2 regions of the Lysinibacillus sp. RU7 genome follow, and region 2 is predicted to be linked to the other one. Evidence: riboswitches for the same ligand, from Rfam matches in the RefSeq annotation. Region 2 holds a riboswitch; the other holds the start of a gene.

Region 1 (4,772 bases), on a different contig from region 2:
GGAATAGGTATACCACAAGACGATCTTCCTTATGTATTTGAACGTTTCTATAAAGCAGATAAGGCGCGTACTCGTTCAAAAGGTGGTACAGGTCTTGGGCTTGCCATTACCCGAAATATTGTAGAAGCACATGGAGGAAATATAAAAGTAGAGAGTGTCGAAAAGCAAGGGACAGTATTTACGTTTTATTTACCGATGTAATATAGTAAAAGGGGGTGTCCAGAAAGTAAGAGCTTTCAGAACACCTCCTTTTTACTGGCAAGAGATTAGGTGTTTGGATGACGAGCCGTTTGAAACTTTCATGATGTACATACGACTAATTCTATAAGAACGGGGGTGGAGTGGATGAAGGAATCCATTTTCCATCGATTGTATGATAACTATCACCAAGATGTCTTTCAGTTTTTAATCTACTTAGTCAAAAATAGGACAGTAGCAGAAGATTTATCGCATGAAGTATATGTGCGTGTACTAAAAGCATATGAGCGTTTTGAAGGCAAAAGTTCTGAAAAGACATGGCTATTTTCGATTGCTAAAAATGTTGCGATTGATTATTTTAGGAATGCTAATGTACGGGATCGCCATACATTTGATGCATTTGATTGGGAACAAGAACAGCTGATTTCTCCGGTCAAATCGCCAGAGCAATTTGTTGAATTAGATGATGAGATGAATCGTTTACTTGAGGTGTTAGAACTATGCACGGGTGATCAAAAAATGGTGATTGTGATGCGGTATTTTCAAGAGCTTTCCATCGCTGAAACAGCCGGTATTTTAGGGTGGACAGAAGGGAAAGTAAAAACAACACAACATCGGGCCATTAAAGCACTGCGCGAGAAAATGATTCAACAAGAAAAGGAGGCGAATTCGATATGAAGGATGAAAAATGGGGCGAGCAAGAAATCGAAAAGTTATTATCGCAAGCACCAAAAATTCAAGATAATCGTTCGAAAGAAGACGTCTTCGCAAAATTAAAAGAAGCAGGAGCTTTTGAAGAAGAAGTACCCGTACAAAAAGTCATAAAGAAAAAACGAAGCTTGTTTGGTATATATGGATTAACAGCTGCTTTATTGTTATTTGCATTTGGTGGTGTGTACTATATATCTGGTAATAAGTCGCAAGACATAGCCTCTACTTCAATGGAAAATGCAGATATGGCAACAAAAGAAGCTGAAGGAGAAATGACGAGCGGAAGCCCGATGATGATACGGAACTTTGTGCTTGAAGATATGCGTACAGCTGTTTATCCCGAACAGTTAGAAAGTAGTAAAGCTTTTTATATCGGTTTAGCGGGTGATGATGCAGAGAGTGTACCTGTGACAATCATTATTCCAAATGACAAACTAATAGAGGATTTCGGCACGGATTCCCCGTCACAAGTGGCGATGTATCAGAAGTATGCAGCGCTAATTGACGAACAAGCGGCGGGCTTTCATGATTATCATCCGGTGAAAGGAATCGTGGAAGAGCAAGGGTTAACAGTTGTGCATACATTACCACAAAACCATGGCTATGATACCGCTTCTGGTACGATGTCTATGTATATCGGGATGCTTGTCGATACATTTGGGGAAAGTTATGACACGGTGGAAATCGTAAGTGAGGAAGGCTCAGCAATGACGTTTAGTGAAGTAGGAGAGTCGAGTAAGCCATTACTATTAACGGAGAAGAAGCGCTATAGTTATTTTATTGATGAACAATCAGGTGGCATTTATTTATCACCAAATTTCCGTCAAACATTCGATACGGTAACAGAAGCATTGCAGTTTATGAAAACGGAAAATAATGATATTTATCAATCGGCTATTTTATCAGGTGTGGATTATACCGTAACGGAAGAGGATATTGTGACGGTTACATTCACACAACCGTTAGATTTAGAAGCATTTGATCCGCAACAGGCGATGTATATGATAGAGGCTATGTTATTAACGGCATCTAGCTTCGATAAGCAAGTGCGTTTTGAGAATGTTATGCAGACAGAGTGGCAAGAATTTAATTTTACGCAAGTGTTACCAATGCCAGTAGGTGCAAATCGGTTATCAATAGAATTCCTACAAAGATAGTCGGAGAAAAACGAAGGAAAGTACTTTACAAATTTAGAATATAACCTATAATGATAGGTGTAAGACAATTTCATATTTGATTCATCTTCGGGGCAGGGTGTAATTCCCGACCGGCGGTAATAGAAGCCGCGATTTCTGACCATTTTGGAGGATATTGCAACAGTGCTTCTTCAGCCCGCGAGCCACTTTTTAGTGTGCAGGATTTGGTGAAATTCCAAAGCCGACAGTATAGTCTGGATGGGAGAAGGTGAAGGTACGGTCGTTATTTGAAAAAATATCGTCTATTTTTGTATACCGAAAAAGCTATGGGAACTAGCTTTATTTGTGATACAAAAAAATGATATGATAACACCTGTTTCAGTGTGCCTTATTCTCCCTTACGTTTATGTTACGTAAGGGTTTTTTCATGGAGACGACCGAAATACCTTTCTTCTTGCGAGATGGAATCAGCAAAGGAGAAGATTTCTATGACAAAACAAAACAAAAAGTTACGCTCGTTCGTAACCATTGCCATGTTAAGTAGCATTTCTTTCGTATTAATGTTATTTAACTTTCCTCTACCATGGTTCCCAGCCTTTTTACAAATTGACTTCAGTGATGTACCGGCATTAATCGCGGTCATTACGATGGGGCCTGTTGCCGGTATTTTAGTAGAGTTAGTGAAAAATATTTTAGACTGGATTTTCTCAGGTGCACCAACAGGCGTGCCAGTGGGACATATGGCAAACTTTGCGACGGGTGTGTTATTCATTTTACCTGTTTACTATATTTATAAAAAATTCACGACATCAAAAGGTTTAATGGTAGGCTTAATCGCCGGTACCATTTCCATGTCGTTAGGGATGGCGTTGCTCAATTATGTAGCGTTCTTACCGATGTATGCATACTTCTTAAACTTCCATTTAGAATCATATGAAACGATTGTGAAAGGGATTTTACCGTTTAATTTAGTTAAAGGTGTGTTATTAATCGTCATTATTACGGTATTATTCCGTACGATGAAGACGTGGATCTCTAAACAACGCTTACAATATTTATCATAAAATAGACGCAGTCACGTTCGTGGCTGCGTTTTTGCGTTTTAACTCGGGATAAATTCCTTCCGTGCTATGTAGTTCTATTGTATCGTTGGTATGGAACGATGAATGATAGAAGGAGTAATGAATATGTGGATTGATATTACGATGCCGTTACATAAAAATATGCCCATTTGGCCAGGGGATACAGCGTTTTCATATAAGCAGGATGCGACGTTAACAGAGGACGGGGCGAATGTCGGGCAAATTACGATGAGCTTACACGCGGGGACACATGTAGATGCACCGTACCATTACGATGATTTTGGGAAGGCGATTGATGCGTTGTCGCTAGAGTTGTTTATAGGCGCTGTGAAAATAGTGGATGTTGTAGGAGTGAAGTGCATTCAGTTAGAACATGTGGAAAGTCTCGAGTTACATAACGTGGAGCGTCTATTTTTTAAAACGAAAGTCGTACAGGATTTATACCATTTTGATGAAGGTTTTACAACGATTGCTCCAGAGGTGATTCGCTTTCTTGCCAATCGAGGAGTGCGTGTTGTTGGGACCGATGCGCCGTCAGTTGATGCATTAGATGATGTGAGCTTAGTTGCACATCATACGTGTAAACAAGTGGGTATTTATATTATTGAAAATTTATTTTTAAAAGATGTTGATGCGGGTATGTATGAGTTTATCGGTTTACCCCTTGCGATTCAAGGGGGAGATGCATCGCCTATACGTGCTGTTGTACGGAAAATGAAATAATGAAGAAGCCTACAGCTTAAGTGGATTACTTGAGCTGTATTTTTTGTGGGAAATTAAGGTGTCTTAAAAAGTATTTATGCTATTTTGTCGCAAGTTGTAATTTCATCTGAACTTGCGATAAAATTAATCGAAACTCTGTATGTTAAGTTTTATAACATAATATTGATAAAATACATAACATAATGTAAAGTGAAGTTAGAAAATGGAGGGGATGATGATGAGTCGAGAGTTTCGAAGGGCGATGCCGTTACTCCCTATAAGCATGGTCATGCAATTAACGGAACTAACCGCAAGGCAAATCCGTTATTATGAAGAACATGAGTTAATAGCCCCGGCAAGGTCTGAAGGGAATCGACGTATGTTTTCGTTGGATGATATCGATGCATTATTAGAAATTCGAGAACTGCTTGACCAGGGAATTAATATGGCGGGGGTCAAAAAAGTATTTGACCTGCGAAATGTAAAAGATGTCAGGAAAAATGACGTGAATTTGATTTCTGATGCAGAGCTTCGTGCTATTTTACGAGAAGAAATGTTGCAGGCACAACGGATGCAAAAATCTTCGCTACGTCAAGGTGACCTATCGCGTTTCTTCCATCTTAAAAACGAATAATAAAATAGGAGAGTGAATGAGTATGTTTAATACAGTTGCGAATTCAACGAGCAAGTATACAAAAGAGAAGATTAAAGAAATTGTGAAGGACAAAAATGTAAAGTTTATTCGTCTACAGTTTACGGATATTTTAGGCACGATTAAAAATGTTGAAATCCCAGTCAGTCAATTAGATAAAGCGTTAGACAATAAAATGATGTTTGATGGTTCTTCCATCGAAGGTTTTGTGCGTATTGAAGAATCAGATATGTACCTTCGTCCGGATTTAGATACATTCATGATTTTCCCGTGGACAGCGGAAAAAGGGAA
Region 2 (4,772 bases):
AAGGAATTTTCGATTTAAATAATATAACATATGAAAAAGCCTTTACAATCGAATTTAGATGTGATGCATTTGGCAAAATGTATTAAAGTACTCGTATGTAGCACGCCTCCTCGAAATGAGTGGGCGTGTTATTTTGATAAAGAAAAAAATCAACAAAACTTTTACATTTTATACCTTTTAAATTCAACTTTTCGATTTATAATAGAGATGTAACCTAATTCGAAAGGAGCAGTTTTAATGAAGACTAAAGTAGTGTTTTTCGAAGTTCCTGGTGGTACAGACAAGTGGTTAAATGGATATCGGAAAGATACGATGCCTATGGTGGATGCGCTGAAAAAGCGCGGACAAGAAGCAGAAGTCATTTTCTTTACGATTGAAAAACGCGATGAAATTTTTGACTATGTGAAAGAAAATGCCATCGCCTATGTTTCGCGCATTAACCCTGGCAATTTAAAGCATGAAGCGGAATATTTTGATATGTTGCGCGAGTTATGTGCGCTCGGTGTAATTGGTATGCCGCATCCTGATGCGATGATTGGCTATGGCGCAAAAGATGCATTAGTAAAACTGCGTCATACATCCCTTGTGCCTGAAGATACATACGCTTACTACACGATGGAAGAATTCAAGTCGACATTCCCAAAAAGTTTACTTGGTGGCGAGCGTGTATTAAAGCAAAATCGTGGCTCAACAGGCGAAGGCATTTGGCGTGTACAACTTGTAGATGCGTTAACTGAAGATGCAACAGAAGTACCACTTGATGCCAACATTAAGTGTACAGAAGCAAAAGACAATCATGTTGAATATCACACACTCGGTGCCTTTATGGATTTCTGTGAGCAATATATTATTGGCGCAAACGGAATGCTTGTCGATATGCCGTTCTTACCACGCATTAAAGAAGGGGAAATTCGTTTATTAATGCTACGTGACACACCTGTCAATGTCGTTCATAAAAAACCTGCTGAAGATGCAGATGCCTTTAGTGCAACGTTATTCTCAGGTGCACAATATCGCTACGATGCTCCTGAAGATTGGGCTACATTAGTACATGAATTTTTAGCACAATTACCTGACATTACGTCTTTACTTGGTGGATATGACTTACCACTTATTTGGACAGCCGATTTCATTTTAGATACAGATGAACACGGGCATGACACGTATATTTTAGGTGAAATGAACTGCTCCTGTGTCGGCTTCACTTCTCAACTCGAACTTGCTGAAAGTGTGGCAGAAGAAATTATCGCTTGCATCGGGACAGAAGTGGAAACAGCTGTTTAACCGGTACTCCTATACAGTTAGTCCCTTCGGTGATGAAGGGACTTTTTTATTTACGCGGATTTGAAGTGTTTTTACGCGACTTTAAAGGCGTTTTACGCGACTTCCCAATTTTAATTTATAGCTTTCTCCGAATATAATGCTATAATATAGGACAATGATAAATAAAGTCCTTCGGGGTCGGGTGTAATTCCCAATCGGCGGTGATAGATTTTTCTTAAGCCCGCGAGCGTAACAGCAGGATTTGGTGCGAATCCAAAGCCGACAGTAATAGTCTGGATGGAAGAAGGAAGCGATTTTCTCAAAAAACACATGTTTTTTGAGGTTTCTTTCGTATACTCAAAAATGACCCCCAAGTGAATTTCACTTGGGCTTTTTTATCGAAAAAAATATTTCCTTCGGGGTCGGGTGTAATTCCCAATCGGCGGTGATAGATCTTTTTCTTAAGCCCGCGAGCGTAACAGCAGGATTTGGTGCGAATCCAAAGCCGACAGTAATAGTCTGGATGAGAGAAGGAGCGAAAAATCAGTCTTTTTAAAGGCTTATTTCGTGATGCCTTTTTCATCAACCCCTACTTTCGTTAGGGGTTTTTATTTTTGATGGAGGTGAGTCACATGCAATGGAGAAAAGCTTTACATTCCCCTTTTGCACCAATATCTGTGCGTAAAAGAGGTGATGACAGCTAATGTTTACAGGAATTATTGAAGATTTAGGAAAAGTAACAGCCCTCAAATCAGGAAAAGATTATATGGAGCTGACGATTTCCTCTAAAAAAATAGTCGAGGATATACATCTAGGCGATAGTATCGCCGTCAATGGTGTGTGCTTAACGGTGACAACCTTTACGAATGATACGTTTACAGTCGATGTGATGCCCGAGACGGTGAAAGCATCGAGCATTCAATCTTTAACACGAGGGAGCCTAGTGAATTTAGAACGCGCGATGGCTGCGAACGGACGCTTTGGTGGACATTTCGTTTCCGGTCACGTAGACGGAATCGGCACCATTTTAAAAAAGCGCCCCGTTGCGAATGCCGTCTATATTGATATCGCCATTTCACCTGAGCTAGCGAATGTGTCCTTACCAAAAGGATCGATTGCGATTGATGGCACGAGCTTAACGATTTTTGAATTAACGAATAAAACAGTAACCGTTTCTTTAATTCCACATACGTACAAAGAAACATTACTTGGCATAAAAAAAGAAGGCGACATCGTCAATATTGAAACGGATTTACTTGGTAAATACGTACTGAATCATTTCAAACAGCAAGAGAAGTCTGGCATTTCACGAGACTTTTTATTACAACATGGGTTTTAGGGGGGATTTTGAGTGTTTCATACAATTGACGAAGCATTAGAAGATTTAAAGGCTGGAAAGGTCATTATTGTGGTCGATGATGAAGATCGCGAAAACGAAGGAGATTTCGTCGTGTTAGCAGAGCATGCCACACCCGAGAATATTAACTTTATGGCGGTGCATGGACGTGGGCTCATTTGTACACCGCTCTCCCCTGCCCTAGCTGAGCGATTAGCCCTCCATCCGATGGTGAGCTACAACACGGATAATCATCAAACAGCGTTCACCGTCAGTATTGATTATAAAACAACGGATACAGGCATTAGTGCATTTGAACGCTCTGACACGATTTTGCGCCTACTAGACCCTGCTACTGTCGCAACCGATTTCCGTCGTCCGGGGCATGTGTTCCCGTTAGTCGCAAAGGAAAAAGGCGTACTCGTGCGCAATGGACATACCGAGGCAGCCGTCGATTTAGCGCTTCTTTGCGGCTCGCAGCCAGCTGGTGTCATTTGTGAAATTATGAATGAAAACGGCGATATGGCGCGTGTACCAGAGCTAATCGAGATTGCGAAAAAGCATGACTTAAAACTAATTACGATTGCAGATTTAGTGCGCTATCGTTATGAAAAAGAGCAGCTCATTACACGTGAAGCAAGCATCCACTTACCGAGCGATTTCGGTACGTTCCGCATGAATGGGTATTCGAATTTACTCGATGATAAAGAACATTTAGCCCTTTACACAGGCGACCTAGCAACGGAAGTAGCACCCCTCGTCCGCATTCATTCAGCTTGTGTAACAGGTGATATTTTCCATTCCAAACGTTGCGATTGCGGACCGCAGCTTCATCAGGCACTAGACATGATTCAACAGGAAGGTGCTGGTGTCGTTCTTTATATGGCGCAAGAAGGACGCGGGATTGGGCTATTAAATAAATTAAAAGCATATGAATTGCAAGAACAAGGCTACGACACAGTAGAAGCGAATGAACAATTAGGCTTTGCGGCTGAAATGCGCGATTATGGGCTTTGTGCACAAATGTTACGCGACCTTGGCATTACGAAGGTGCGCCTACTGACAAATAATCCAGCAAAAATTGCCGGCTTAGCACAATACGGTATCGAAGTGGTAGAACGTGTACCTTTAACGATTGATGCCGTACCAGAAAATGAATTTTACCTTGAAATCAAAAAACAAAAAATGAATCATATTTTTGCATAGGAGATAGGACAAATGGGACAAATTTTTGAAGCACAATTAATCGGAACAGAATTAAAGATCGGCATTGTCGTTGGCCGATTCAATGAATTTATTACAGGAAAATTATTAGACGGTGCGATGGACGGGTTAAAACGTCACGGTGTCGCAGAAGAAAACATTGATATCGCATGGGTACCCGGTGCATTTGAAGTGCCGCTGATCGCTAAGAAAATGGCCGAAGCAAACAAATACGATGCGATTATCGGCCTTGGAACAGTGATCCGCGGCTCTACAACACATTACGACTACGTATGTAATGAAGCCGCAAAAGGCATCGCAAGTGTGGGACTATCCACAGGTGTACCGATCATCTTTGGGATTGTAACAACAGAAACAATTGAACAAGCGATTGAGCGCGCTGGCACAAAAGTCGGCAATAAAGGCTACGACTCAGCCGTATCTGCCATTGAAATGGCAAATTTAAGTAAGCTAATTTTAGGCTAAGGACATCTCCCCCTATCCGTGACTGGATAGGGGGATTTCAATTTATAGACAAACTTTGATGGTTAATAGACATTCTGAGCTCGTTTATAGACAAACTGCTGTCGTTTATAGACAACCCCTGGTAGTTAATAGACATTTCACTCTCGTTTATAGACAAACCATATTTAACAATTAATTCATCAGCTCACCTAAAAAAAGCAATGAAATATACCCCCCAATAACAATAAAACCTATAACCAACCATATAATGAGCAGTAAACATATGCTAAAAAATATTCTTTCAAACCATTTTGTATAAATAAAGCTCATCCACTATCCCACCCTTTGCGAATTTATTATAAAACGAGCAATCATACAGAAATGTTTCGTCTACACGCTTAAGGAATTTCCACTTCCGGCTCTATATGTATGCCGTATCTTTTTCCATTATGCCCTCCCCTTAATTTCATACATAAAAATCCCCTCTGCTATGCTTGAACAGAGG

The links. Region 2 has a riboswitch for FMN ahead of ribE (riboflavin synthase). Riboswitches for the same ligand answer to the same signal wherever they lie in the genome.
Region 1: another riboswitch for FMN. It lies ahead of AC3II9_RS00660 (ECF transporter S component); the one in region 2 lies ahead of ribE (riboflavin synthase).

What each region holds. Positions count from the first base shown of each region.
Region 1 covers NZ_JBYQFK010000001.1:137,757-142,528, forward strand. The annotation lists gene AC3II9_RS00645 (ATP-binding protein) at 1-201, shown strand, start outside; gene AC3II9_RS00650 (RNA polymerase sigma factor SigX) at 325-876, shown strand; gene AC3II9_RS00655 (hypothetical protein) at 873-2,066, shown strand; FMN riboswitch at 2,146-2,319, shown strand; gene AC3II9_RS00660 (ECF transporter S component) at 2,534-3,109, shown strand; gene AC3II9_RS00665 (cyclase family protein) at 3,233-3,850, shown strand; gene AC3II9_RS00670 (MerR family transcriptional regulator) at 4,068-4,463, shown strand; gene glnA (type I glutamate--ammonia ligase) at 4,486-4,772, shown strand, end outside.
Region 2 covers NZ_JBYQFK010000006.1:163,506-168,277, reverse strand. The annotation lists gene AC3II9_RS06645 (hypothetical protein) at 1-86, shown strand, start outside; gene AC3II9_RS06640 (Cj0069 family protein) at 238-1,284, shown strand; FMN riboswitch at 1,448-1,576, shown strand; FMN riboswitch at 1,672-1,802, shown strand; gene ribE (riboflavin synthase) at 1,967-2,602, shown strand; gene AC3II9_RS06630 (bifunctional 3,4-dihydroxy-2-butanone-4-phosphate synthase/GTP cyclohydrolase II) at 2,615-3,805, shown strand; gene ribH (6,7-dimethyl-8-ribityllumazine synthase) at 3,818-4,288, shown strand.